3 regions of the Micromonospora sp. DT201 genome follow, and region 3 is predicted to be linked to each of the others. Evidence: riboswitches for the same ligand, from Rfam matches in the RefSeq annotation. Region 3 holds a riboswitch; each other region holds the start of a gene.
The links. Region 3 has a riboswitch for S-adenosylmethionine ahead of ACLQ28_RS21645 (ABC transporter substrate-binding protein). Riboswitches for the same ligand answer to the same signal wherever they lie in the genome.

Region 1 (4,352 bases), on a different contig from region 3:
TCGGTGTTGTCGAGCTGCGGCAGGTCCAGCCGAAGGTAGCCGGCCGGCACCCCGTCCAGTCGGGCCAACGCCCAGAGCGACTGGCTACCGGGCATCGGCGAGTGGAACATTGCGTCGAAGCGGCGCCGGCAAAACGGCGGCAAGTCCGGCAGATCGAGGACGCTGGCCGCGGCCCCGATCAGGTACGCCTCGTCGACCGAAGCCCGGTCGGCGCCGTCGAACGACGCGATCATGATGCTCATGCCGCTGAGCGTGCGCCCTGGAAAAGCGATCGGGCCAGCGAATTATTCGCTGGCCCGATCGAACGTGGTCGGGAGGGACACTCGCACAACGCCTCCGGCGTTGGGTCGCAAGAACTTCAAAAGTCTTCGGCGAAATGCCCTCCCGCACGGAGCATCTTGCGCCGTCCGGTTCCTGCCGTCAAGTCCAGAGCGGCGGGTTTTCCACACTCACAGCTAAAAGCCAGTTACCCGGCGGTCCATCCTCTACGCGACCCCGACCCAGCGCATGATCCACTCCGTTTCGCCGATGTGGCGGTGTCCAGGCGCCCGGAATACCGCCACGTCGCCGAAACGGAGTCGATCAATCTCCCGGCGACCGGGACGGGCGCGACAGGTGTGCGGGTGGGGTCAGCCGAGGAGGCCGGCGTCGCGGGCGGCGCGCAGCGAGGGCTTGATGTGGTGGGTCGGCCCGACCTGGCCGGCCACCGCGTCGATGGTCTTCAGACCTTCGCCGGTGTTGAACACGACGGTCTCCGCCGTCGGATCGAGCCGACCGGACTCGACAAGCTTGCGCAGCACCGCGACGGTCACCCCGCCAGCGGTTTCGGCGAAGACACCCGTGGTGCGGGCCAGATCACGGATGCCGGCGCGGATCTCGTCGTCGTCCGCGTACTCCATCCAGCCACCGGTGCGGCGGACCGCCTCCAGGGCGTAGAGGCCGGCGGCCGGGTCGCCAATGTTGAGCGACTTGGCGATGCCTGTGGGCTTGACCGGGGTGATCGTGTCAGTGTCGGCGTGCAGAGCGGTGGCGATCGGGTTGCAGCCGGCCGACTGGGCCCCGAAGACCTTCCAGCCGCCGGCCGGGGCCTCGACCAGGCCGATCTCCACCAGCTCGGAGAACGCCTTGTCAATCTTGGTGAGCAGCTCACCACTGGCCATCGGGATGACCACCTGCGCCGGGATCCGCCAACCGAGCTGCTCGGCCACCTCGTAGCCGAGCGTCTTGGAGCCCTCCGCGTAGTACGGCCGGACGTTCACGTTGACGAACGCGGTGTCCTCGAATTCGTCGGTCTCCACCAGCTCGCCACAGAGCCGGTTGACGTCGTCGTACGAGCCGTCGATGGCGACCAACTCGCCGCCGTAGACGGCCGTGGTGATGACCTTGCCCTGCTCCAGGTCACTGGGGATGAAGACCACCGAGGGAACCCCGGCGCGGGCGGCGTGCGCGGCCACCGAGTTGGCGAGGTTGCCGGTCGACGCGCAGGCGAACCGGGTGAAGCCGAGCGCCTTCGCGGCGGTGAGCGCCACCGAGACGACGCGGTCCTTGAACGAGTGGGTGGGGTTGGCGCTGTCGTCCTTGACCCAGAGCGGCGCGGTGATGCCCAGCTCGGCGGCGAGGTGCGGGGCCGCCACCAGCGGGGTCAGCCCCGGGTCGAGGGTGACCCGGCTGGCCGGGTCCTGACCGGCGGGGAGCAGCGCCGCGTACCGCCAGATGTTGTTCGGGCCGGCCTCGATCTGCTGGCGGGTGACGGCAGCCAGGGCGGCGATGTCGTAGTCGACCTCCAGCGGGCCGAAACACTCGTAGCAGGCGTGCTGGGCGGCCAGCGGGTAGCGGGCCGAGCAGGCGCGACACACCAGAGCGCGGGCAGGGCTGGTGGAGGTGTCGATGGCGGAGGCGGCGAGCGTCGACGTCATGTCGAGGAGTCCTCTCATCTTTCCCCGCATCGCACGGTGCGGCGGGGACGGAATTGGCACCTGCCCCGCCTGTCGCTCAGCGGTGAGCGCGCGGGGTGGTTGCCGGGGCGTCGTCGGGCCGTATCCCTCAGCCCCTCTGGATGAGGTATTCAGTTGTGCTGCCGAGTCTATGCAAAGCCGGGCGAAGCATCCAGCGCAGATCCCAGTGCGTGGGTCAGCGGGCGCTGACCGCCACGCGGTCGACCACCGCGATCGGGTCCGTGACCGCGGTGGACTGCGGCAGGGCCGAAGGCCGGATCCGCGCCCTGGTGGCGAGGTTCGCGGCGACCAGCGCGGCGATCGTGATGGCGGCACCGACCAGTTCGACGGGCTCCGGACGGTAGCCCCGGGCGATCTGGATCGCGAAGGTGGTCACCGGGACCAGGTTCATGAACAGCGCGGCGTTGGCGGCACCGAGCCGCTGCACGCCGGTGTTCCAGGCCAGGACCGCGATCACGGCGGCGACAATCACGGCGTACGCCAATTGCGGGGCGACCGCCGCGAGGTCGGCGGCGGCCGGCGCGTGCTGCCAGCCGACGGCGTCGGCGCCGATGCTCGCGGCCAGCATGGCGGCCGTGCCGGCGAGCGCGGTCAGCGTGGTGAAGCGCAACGGCGACCAGGTGCCGAACCGGCTGGCACCGTGCGTGTAGATGCCCCAGCCGAGCACCGCGCCGATCATCATCAGACCGCCGAGACCGAACTGGTCAAGCCCGGCCAGGCTCCCGCGGGTGATCACCAGGCCGACTCCGAGGAGCGCCACCAGGGAGAGGGCCAGCAGGAGCGGCTTCGGCCGTACGCCGTCGCGGGCCCAGCGGACCAGCTGAGTGATCACGGGGGTGGTGGCCACGAAGAGGGAGATCTGCTGCGGGGCGGCGTGATCGGGCGCCAGGTTGGTGAGCAGGTTGAAGCCGGCAAAGCCGACCACGCCGAGCACCACGATCTCGACAGCCCGGCCTCCGGGCCGCAGCGCGCCGGCACCTTCGCGGAGCAGCAGAATGGCGACCAGGATGACGGCGGCGAGCAGGTAGCGGGCGGTGGTCAGATTGAGTGGATCGATCCGGGTCAGCGCACTGGCCAGGACCGGGAACATCACGCCCCAAGCGAGCACGGCGAGCAGCGGGTAGGCGGCGGCGCGGGATCGCATCGTCAACTCCAATGTTCGAGTATCGTCGAACTAACGACACCGACCATAGGGTGTCGTTCGATGATTGTCGAACAAGGGTTACACTGGTCACATGGAGCCGCACGAACCCGACCTGACCGACATACCGGTCACCACCGTGCTGGCCGCACTCGCGGACGACGTGCGGCTACAGATCGTCCGGGCACTCGCCGAAGGCGGTGAGTTTGCCTGCGGCAGCTTCGACTTCGGCGTTTCCAAGGCGACCCGCAGCCACCACCTGAAGGTGCTCCGCGAGGCGGGCCTGACCCGCACCCGGGCCGCCGGCACCAGCCGCCTGGTCCGGCTCCGCCGCGACGAACTGGACCGCCTCTACCCCGGCCTACTGGACGCGGTCCTCACTCAACCCGGCCGGAGCTGACGTCGGCCGGGGTCCGCTCGGCCCGCAACGAGCGGAGCGTGCCAGGTTTGCGCAACTTCGGTGAAGATGTCGCCTCAAACCGCCGCCAGGCCGCAGTTTCCCCGAAAGTGCTGCCTGGACCTGGCCCCCGCGACCCATGCGGGTCACCAAGGCGGCGTCCCGCTACTTTGAGGCGGGAGCGATTCGGTCTTGCAGCCGCCGCAGACCGGCGTCTTTGGGTGTGCCTGTCAGCCGATCAACCAGTGGCACTCCATTGACATGAGCCCGACGAAGATAGTTCGAGTAGATAGTCACGTGGGTCTGGATGCCCCGGTCAAGCAGTCGACGAGGATTGATCCAGTCCGGCAACCATGACCACCGGCCCAGGAGCGTGTCCCTGGCTACGTCAATTCGTTCGAAACACCACAGGACGATGAAGAACGCCTGGATCTGCTCCGGCTGCTCAAGATGCACCTGATCACCGGCGCCTGCACTCTCGAACGCAGAGCCGACGACATGCCGAGCCTCCGCGACTTCTCCTGTGGTCAGGCTTTCATGGAGCTGTCGGGCACGCTCGAAGTCGTCTCTCCGAAGCTTGACCAACGACAGCACCAATGTCGCTATCGCCACCCCCGCGATTACGATCTTGTCGACGTTCTGCGCCACCGTCCACCCCCTTGATCACCAGCTCAAGCAGAGGGTATGCGGGTCAATCAACACCTCGGGACGACCCTCGGCAAGGTGCCTTGTGGTCACGCGACCTCGCTCGCCGCAGGACGCATGGGAACCCACGAGCGGGGCGTAAGCAGCAATGTCAACTAGCCGACTCGACCGAGAGTCCGGGACTGCGGCAACGCGCCGATGTCGGATAGTGTCC
Region 2 (4,352 bases), on a different contig from region 3:
ACGCTCTCGGCCAGCGCGGCGCTGTCCCGTTCGTTGGTGTCGCCGGCGGCCTTCGGGTCGTAGACCGCGTCGTGGCACCAGGCCGCCAGCCGCACCACGTCGACCCGGTCGGTCAGCCCGGCGTGCTGGTCCACCACGTCGAGCACAGCCGTCAGGTGGGTCACCGTGTGGTAGTGCCGGTGCGGCTCCCGCCACCGGGCGAGCAACTGCTCCCCAGCCCTGGTCGACTCCGCGTCCGGCCGTGCACCGGCGCCGAGGGCCGCCACCCGCCATCGCTCCAGTAGATCAACCACCAGTCGAGTCTGCCGTATCGCTTCGCAGCGCGGCACGGGAGGATTCAGCGGGCCGCCCACGGGTAGTCGCGCCCATGGCCGTGGCGCGGGACGACCGACCTCCGATGGTGCGACGTACCGCGCTGCGCGAGGGCCTGGTGGACATCGACGGTGCGCGGATCGCCGAAGCCACCGAACAGCTACGCCATCGCGGCCGCGCCACCCTGCACGACCGGCTGCACCGGGTGAAGATGGCCGGTGGACTGGCCGTGCAGGCGGGGCTTGCCGCCGGGCTGGCGTACCTGATCTCGCACAAGGTGCTCGGCAACCCGCAGCCGGTCTTCGCGCCGATCTCCGCGGTCGGCACCCTGGCGGCGTCGGTCGGCCAGCGGTTCCGCCGGACCGTGGAGTTGATCGCCGGGGTGGGGATCGGGGTGGCCATCGGTGACTTCCTGATCTACCTGCTCGGCACCGGAGCGTGGCAGCTCGGCATGGTGGTCACGGTGGCGATCCTGCTCACGATCTTCGCTGGGGCAAGCGTGGCGATCGTCATCCAGACGGCGGCCACGGCCGTGCTGATCGTCACGCTGAGCCCCTCCACCCAGAACCTGGAGATCCCACGCTTCGTCGACGCCTTTCTCGGCGGTGGGGTCGCGCTGCTGGTCACGGCGGTGCTGCTGCCGCTGAACCCGCTCCGGGTGATCAACCGGGCCGCCCGGCCGGCGCTGGACCTGCTCGCCACCCAGCTCGACATCACCGCCGCCGGGTTGCGCAGCCGTGACCGTGCCAGCGTCCAGCGCGCCCTGGATCGGCTGCGCAACAACAAGGACGAACTCGACACGCTGGCCGAGGCGATCGAGGGCGCGAAGGAGACGTCCACCCTCTCCCCGGCCCGCTGGCGCCGCCGCAGTGAGCTGATCCACTACGCGGAGGCGGCCGACCCGATCGACCGGGCGATGCGCAACACCGGCACGCTGATCCGCCGATCCGTCACGTTGATCGAGGACGAGGAGCCCGTGCCCGATCCGATGCCGGACGGGATCGGTCACCTCGCCGAGTCGGTCCGGCTGCTCAAGAACGAGTTCGCCGCCGGTGAGGAGCCGGCGAAGGCCCGAGAGCGGTCGCTGCGGGCGGTCAGCGAGGCCGGCCGGGCGTACGGCGCCGGGGTCGGCTTCTCGGGCAGTGTGGTCATCGCCCAGATCCGGACCACCGCCAGCGACCTGCTGGTGGCCTCGGGGATCGAGCAGGAGGAGGCAAACCGGTGGATCCGCAGCGCCTTCGGGGAGCAGGAGCGGCCGGTCGGTGAACCGGCCGAGCCCGACGAGGCGCCGAAGCCACCCACGGCCCCGCCGGTGGGCTGAGCAAGGCCCAGCCCACCTCGGCGAGCTGCGCCCTCAGCCCAGCCCACCTCGGCGAGCTGCGCCCTCAGCCCAGCTCGGCGAGCGCGGCGAGCAGCCGGTCCACCTGGGCGGCCGTGCTGCCCAGGCCGATGCTGGCGCGCAGCGCGGTCGGCGGCAGGTCCTGCCGGCCGGTACGCCTCGCCGCCTCGCTGAGCAGACGCCGGGCCAGCGGGTGGGCGCAGAACAACCCGTCGCGTACGCCGATCCGGTGCTCGCTGGCCAGCCGCGCGGCGACGTCGGCGGAGTCCCAGCCGACGACCACGAACGAGACGATGCCGACCCGGGGCGCGTCCGGGCCGAAGGTGCGCAACTCCACCACACGCGGCAGCGCGGCGATGCCGGTCCGCAGCCGGGCCAGCAGCGCCTGCTCGCGGGCAGCCAGCGCGGCCCGATCGGCGTCGCCGAGCGCCGCGCACACGGCCGCCAGCGCCACCGCGCCGAGCAGGTTCGGGGTGCCACCCTCGTGCCGAGCCGGACCGGTCGCCCAGGTCACGTCATGCGTGGCCGGACCAACGCGGCTGGTGGCGCCGCCACCGGCCAGGTACGGCTGGGCGGCGTCCAGCCAGTCCGCCCGCCCGATCAGCACGCCCGCACCGAACGGCGCGTACAGCTTGTGGCCGGACACGGCCAGGTAGTCGACGTCGAGCGTGAGCAGGTCGACCGGCGCGTGCGGGGCGAGTTGCGCGGCGTCGAGCACGATCCGGGCACCGTGCCGATGGGCCACCTGGGCCAGCTCGGCGACCGGCCACCGCTCACCGGTCACGTTGCTCGCACCGGTCACCGCGACCAGCACCGGCAGCGCCGGGTTGCTGCCCCGGCGCAGCTCGGTGAGGGCGGCGGCGAGGTCGCGTACCGCCCCGGCGGGGTCGGAGGGCACCGGCAGCCGCACCGAGCCGCGCGGCCAGGGCAGCAGGTTGGCGTGGTGCTCACCCGCGAAGGTGACGACTGTCGTGCCGGCCGGCACCGCCCGCGCCAGCAGGTTGAGCGCGTCAGTGGTGTTGCGGGTGAAGATCACGTGATCGTCGGCGCGGGCGCCGAAGAAGTCGCCGACCGTCTGCCGTGCCTGCTCGTAGGCGAGGGTGCAGCGCCGCGACAGCGCTCCCGCGCCACGGTGCACGCTGGCGTACCAGGGCAGCAGTTCGGCCACCGCGTCGGCGGCGGCCTGCGCGCACGGTGCGCTGGCCGCGTAGTCCAGGTTGATCTCGCCTGGTACGCCGAGGACGTCGAGCGGCCGCGACGTGGCCAGCGTGGGCGCGGAGTCGAAGCGGGTGGGCAGCGAGGGAACGAGGGTGACGGGCATGCCGGAACCTCCGGGGTCAGGGACCCCGGGTGCGGCATCGGGACGGGGTCCGCGCTTGCCCAGCACACCGATCGGGCTGGGCCCGGTCATCACCCGGGGCACCCCACCGCGAACTCGACGAGGGTTGCCGGCCAGCAAGCCGGGGCTGAACGCTGGCACTCGTGACCTGTCGGCAGCATAGCGGCTACCGATGCGACCGGACCAGCCGGCAGCGGATGGCTACGCTGACCGCATGGCCGACACCCCGCCCGGTTCACCTTTGCCGTCGTCGCCCGCACCCACGACACCTTCCGTCGGCGAGGCATCCCGGATGCCGCTGCGCCGACTGGGCTGGCGGCGGTTCCTGGCGTTGGCCGGGGTGGTGCTGTTCATCGCCGCCTGCGCGGTGTTCATGGTCTTCACGCTCGGCCAGTCACTCGGTGTGCAGGCCCTGCTGATCGGGGTGGCTGCCGCCATCCTGCCGGTGCCGGTGCTGGTCGCCTGTTACCTCTGGCTGGACCGGTACGAACCGGAGCCGCTGAAGTATCTGATCTTCTGCTTCGCCTGGGGAGCGTTCGTCTCCACCGCCGCCGCGCTCACCGTGAACGACTTCGCGGCCAGCCGCTTCGCCGACTGGGGCCTGCCGTCCGCGCTCACCGGGGTGCTGGTGGCGCCGTTCATCGAGGAGCTGACCAAGGCACTGGGCCCGATCCTGCTGCTGGTGTTCCGCCGTCGCCAGTGGTCCGGGATCACCGACGGCCTGGTCTACTGCGGGCTGTCCGCGGTCGGCTTCGCGATGGTGGAGAACATCCTCTATCTGGGTGGGTTGGGCTTCGCGTCCGGTGCCGACCGCTATGGCCCGGCTACGGGCATCCAGCAGGTCATCTCCATCTTCATCCTGCGGATCCTGCTGTTTGGGTTCGCCCATCCGCTCTTCACCTCGATGACCGGTATCGGGCTGGGCATCGCGGCGCGGACGGCCGACCGGAGGGTGCGGGTGCTCGCCCCGATCGCCGGCCTGCTGCTGGCGATGATGTTGCATGGCACGTGGAACCTGCTGCCCACGCTGACCCAGGCCACCGGCGAAGCGTTGATCATGCTGTACGGCTTCCTGGGCCTGATGGTGCCGGTCTTCTTCGGCACGGTGGGGCTGGCGGTGTGGCTGCGCGCCTGGGAGGGGCGGCTCACCGAGCGGACCTTGCCGGACTACGTACGTGCCGGCTGGCTGAGCCCACCCGAGGTCGCCGCACTGAGCAGTCTCGGCAGGCGGCACGCGGCCCGTACCTGGGCGCGGCGGGTGGCCGGCGACGCCGGGGTGCGGGCGATGCGCGGCTACCAGTCCGCCGCCACCCGGCTGGCCCTGCTGCGGGACGGGGCGCTACGCGGCCTGGACCGCAAGCC
Region 3 (4,352 bases):
CCGTTGCTGCTGACCGCCGGAGAGCTGCGCCGGCCGTGCGTCGGCCTTGGCGGCCAACCCCACCAGCTCCAGTTGGGCCCGGGCGACCGCCTCCGCCTCGTCCTCGCCGAGCTTGCGGAGCCGGCGCAGCGCGAGGGTGACGTTGCGCAGCACGCTCATGTGCGGGAAGAGGTTGAACTGTTGGAAGACCATGCCCACCCGCTGCCGCAACGCGTCCGGGTCGTCGCCCAGCACGCTGCGCCCGTCCAGCAGCACGTCGCCGCGGTCCGGCTCGATCAGCCGGTTGATGGTGCGCAGCAGGGTGGACTTCCCCGACCCGGACGGGCCGATCACACAGGCCGTCGCCCCGCGCGGCACGGTGAGATCGACACCGCGCAGCACCCGGTTCGGCCCGAAGGCGAGGTGCACATCGCGTACGTCGAGGCTGACCGAGGTGGTCGTCGCGGTGGTCATCGCCGGTCTCCTTCCGTTGCGGCGGGCAGCGCCGACGCGGTGTCGTCGTCCTGGTCCTCGTCCTCGTCTGACGGTGTGGTGGTTGGCCGCCCGTTGCGTAGCCGCCGGTCGATCCAGTTGACGACGTGCGTCAGCGGAACGGTCAGCACCAGGTAGCAGAGCCCCGCCAGCAGCAGCGCGGACTCGTTGCCGGTGGTGGCCGCGTAGTCCTGCCCGATCCGGAACAGCTCCCGCTGACTGGCCACCAGGCCGAGGAAGTAGACCAGGCTGGAGTCCTTGATCAGGGCGATGAGCTGGTTCACCCAGGCCGGAAGCACCCGCCGGATGCCCTGCGGAATGATCACCAGCCGCATCGCGTCGGCCCAGGAGAAACCGAGCGCACGGGCACCCTCCAGCTGGGCTGCCTCCACCGACTGGATGCCGGAGCGGAAGATCTCTCCGATGTACGCGGCCGCGATGAGCGACAGCGCCAGGATTCCCAACGGGTAGGGGTCCGGCCCCCAGACCTGCATGCCCAGCGGGGCCAGCCCGACGCCGATCAGCAGGATCGTCGCCGCGGCCGGAAGCCCTCGGAACACGTCGGTGTAGACCCGCGCCGGCCAGCGCAGCCAACGGCTGCGGGAGATGCCGGCGACGGCCAGCAGCAGGCCCAGCACCGAACCGAGCAGGGCGGCGGAGACTGCCAGGATCAGCGTGTTGGGCAACCCGACGGTCAGCATCTCGGGCAGCGCCTCGCCCATCGCGTGCCAGTCGAAGAAGGTCTCCCACAGGGTGCTCAACGGATCCATCGGTCGCCTCTCCTACCGCCCTGCTCGCTCATCACCGGATCAGGAAGCGGCCGACGCGGACGCCGACGGCGTGGCCGCCGCGGACGGGGCCGTCACCGTGCCGCTGCCCGGCTTGAAGTCCGCCGGGATCGGCCGGCCCGGGTAGTACTGCGCCTGCAACCGGGTCCAGGTGCCGTCCGCGATGACCTCGTCGAGGCCCTTGTTCAGTGCCTCGCGCAGCTTGTCGCCGCCCTTGGCGACGGCGTACGCCGTCGGTGCCGGGCTGAGCTGCTTCGCCGCAACGGTGATCTTGCCGCTGCTGTCGGCGGCCGACTTCTCGCCGATCTCGGCCGGGGCGATCCACGCGTCGGCGGTGCCGGCCTTGAGCTGGTTGATCGCGCCGTTGTAGTCCGGCACCCGCACCGGGTCGAGCTGCTCGCCGGTGGCGTAGTCGTCCTGGACGGTGCCCTGTACCACCACGACCCGCTTGCCGGCGAGCTGGTCGAAGCTGGTGATCGGAGAGCCAGCCGGCACGTCCAGGCCGAAGTAGCCGAAGTCGTAGCCGTTGCCGAAGTCGACGGTCTTCTTCCGCGCCTCGGTGATGGTGATCGAGGAGCTGCCAACGTCGAACTTGTGGTTGTTGACCTGGGAGAGCAGGGCGGAGAAGTCGGTGCCGACGAACTCGACCTTGAGGCCGAGCTTGCCGGCCACGGCGGTCAGCAGGTCGTTGTCGAAACCGGTGAACTTGCCGTCCTTGAGGTAGACGTTCGGCGGGGCGTCGGTCAGCGTGCCGGCCCGCAGCACGCCCGGCTGCGCCAGGCCGTACGGGTTCGCGGTGGCGTCGGACGAGCTGTCGCCGCCGCAGGCGGTGAGGGTGGTGGCGGCCAGGATGGTGGCCGCGCCCAAGGCGGCGGCGCGGGTCAGGGCAGGAAGAAATCGCACGGGTGTCTCCGGGAAGGTCGCGTCTCGGCGCGCACGGACGTACGCCGCCGACGGTGCGCCCGCTGGGCGTACCGCTGGAAAGGGTTCGGGAAAGGGGTGCGCTAGTGCGTGATGCCGCGGCGACAGGCGGCGCCGCACATTCGCATCATGTCCACGTGCCGTCGCCGGGTCAGTGCCGGCGAGGGCCAACCGGCGCGGAAATCCGCGACGTCGGTCAGTGGGGCGGTGCTGAGGATGCGCATGGTTCTCCCGGGTCTGTGCTGACCTGGGTGCCAGGCCACGCTTGCACCGGCGTCGTGCCGGTGCCTGGTCTTCACCCGGGGCACCCCACCGCGGAGGAGGGTTGCCGGCCAGCGAGCCGGGGCTTCGCGCTGGCACTCATGACCTGCGGCGAGGCTAGCAGCACGCCCGGGTAGGTCGTCCAGTCGTTATGACCACGCTCACCGTGCGCGACGAGCTGCCCCGCCCGCAGGTCAGCCGGCGTGCACGTGCGGTCGACGGTGCGGGTCGGGCTCCTGGCGGCGCAAGATCTCTCGGGTCACCGAGGCGATGGCACCCTGTCCGAACGCCAGGTAGCGCAGGAGGTTGCGAGCCGGTCCGCCCTCGGACCACTCGAAGTAGATGTGGGGGCGCCGACGGCTGCGGTCGCGGATCTCCAGCAGCAGGGCGGCGAGCGCGGTGGGCACCGAGGAACTGGCCAGGCTGAGCACCGGGAAGCGGCCGTCGGCCACGCTGCCGCGTACCAGCAGCTCGGTCTCGAAGTCGGACGGGTCGGTGACCTGGACCTCGACGAAGATGACGTCGCTGTCATCGGGGAAGTCGTTGTCCGCCATGGTTTGCGCCAGCTTGGCGCGGTACTCCGCCGCGTCCCGGCGGTCGGGATCGTGGGCGATGAGCCGGATTCGCCGTCCGGCCCGATCGTCGATCATCCGCGTCGCGGCGGGGTCCAGTTCGATATGGTCGACCCGCAGCTCATAGGCCCGCATCAGCCGGGACAGCACCGACACCAGGATGATCCCGCCGATGAAACAGGCCGCGATCTTGACGCCGTCGGGACGTTCCGCCACGTTCGCCAGGGTGGTGTAGACGAAGATCACCGCGATGGTTCCGAACGCGATGGTGCGGCCGCGCTGACGCCGCCGCACCGCCGCGAGCGTCACCGCCGTCGCCGCCGAAGTGATCAACACCAGGACGCCTGTGGCGTACGCGCCGCCCTGCGCGTCCACGCTGGCCTCGAAGACGACCGTGATCAGAAACGCCACCGCGGTGAAAACCAGCACCAGCGGCCGGACGGCCCGAGCCCAGGTCGGAGCCATGCCGTAGCGGGGCAGGTAGCGGGGTACGAGGTTGAGTAGACCGGCCATCGCCGACGCCCCCGCGAACCACAGGATCCCGATGGTGGACAGGTCGTAGACAGTGCCGAACACCTCGCCGAGGTGCTCGTGCGCCAGGTAGGCCAGCGCCCGGCCGTTCGCCGGTCCGCCCGGCTGGAAATCCTCCGCCGGGATCAGCACAGTGGTCGTCAAGCTGCTGGTGATCAGAAAGGCGCTCATGATCACCGCGGCGGTGGTGAGCAGTCGGTGCGCCCCGCGGATCCGGCCCAGCGGTCGAGCCTCGGAGTCCTGTGGGTCACCTCGTACGCTCGGCATGACCGCCACCCCGGTCTCGAAGCCGGACAGGCCCAACGCCAGTTTCGGGAAGAGCAGCAGCGACAGCCCGACCACCATCCAGGGATCGCCGTGGCCGGTGGTCAGCGTGGTGGTCCAGTCCCCGACCGCGCTCGGGTGCGTCACCACCCGCCACAGCGCGTCGCCCATCACCACCGCGTTCAACGCCAGGTAGACCGCGACCAGGACGACGGCGATCCCGATGGCCTCGCCGAATCCCTTGAGGAACACTGCGCCCAGCAGCGTCAGCAGCAGCAGCGTGAGCAGCACCTCGTGTCCCTTGAGCCCGCTCGGCCAGAACGGGTTCTCGTCGAGGTGCGCGGTCGCGTCGGCGGCCGACAGGGTGATGGTGATGATGAAGTCGGTGGCCGCGAAACCGAGCAGCACCAGCACCAGCAACTTGCCCGGCCAGTAGCTCAGCAGGCGTACCAACATCGCGATCGAGCCCTCACCGTGCGGGCTCTCCACCGCCACCCGGCGGTAGACCGGCAGCGCACCCAGCAGCGTCACCAGTACCAGGACC

Region 1: another riboswitch for S-adenosylmethionine. It lies ahead of thrC (threonine synthase); the one in region 3 lies ahead of ACLQ28_RS21645 (ABC transporter substrate-binding protein).
Region 2: another riboswitch for S-adenosylmethionine. It lies ahead of ACLQ28_RS24605 (aminotransferase class V-fold PLP-dependent enzyme); the one in region 3 lies ahead of ACLQ28_RS21645 (ABC transporter substrate-binding protein).

Annotation. Positions count from the first base shown of each region.
Region 1 is NZ_JBNCKP010000017.1:50,930-55,281, reverse strand. Features, by position in the region: gene ACLQ28_RS24530 (GNAT family N-acetyltransferase) at 1-242, opposite strand, end outside; gene thrC (threonine synthase) at 630-1,916, opposite strand; SAM riboswitch class I at 1,928-2,063, opposite strand; gene ACLQ28_RS24520 (DMT family transporter) at 2,131-3,099, opposite strand; gene ACLQ28_RS24515 (ArsR/SmtB family transcription factor) at 3,191-3,496, shown strand; gene ACLQ28_RS24510 (hypothetical protein) at 3,659-4,141, opposite strand.
Region 2 is NZ_JBNCKP010000017.1:70,203-74,554, forward strand. Features, by position in the region: gene ACLQ28_RS24595 (HD domain-containing protein) at 1-293, opposite strand, end outside; gene ACLQ28_RS24600 (FUSC family protein) at 398-1,633, shown strand; gene ACLQ28_RS24605 (aminotransferase class V-fold PLP-dependent enzyme) at 1,698-2,972, opposite strand; SAM riboswitch class IV at 3,019-3,139, opposite strand; gene ACLQ28_RS24610 (PrsW family intramembrane metalloprotease) at 3,163-4,352, shown strand, end outside.
Region 3 is NZ_JBNCKP010000014.1:18,500-22,851, reverse strand. Features, by position in the region: gene ACLQ28_RS21655 (amino acid ABC transporter ATP-binding protein) at 1-453, opposite strand, end outside; gene ACLQ28_RS21650 (amino acid ABC transporter permease) at 450-1,241, opposite strand; gene ACLQ28_RS21645 (ABC transporter substrate-binding protein) at 1,281-2,162, opposite strand; SAM riboswitch class IV at 2,437-2,548, opposite strand; gene ACLQ28_RS21640 (amino acid transporter) at 2,636-4,352, opposite strand, start outside.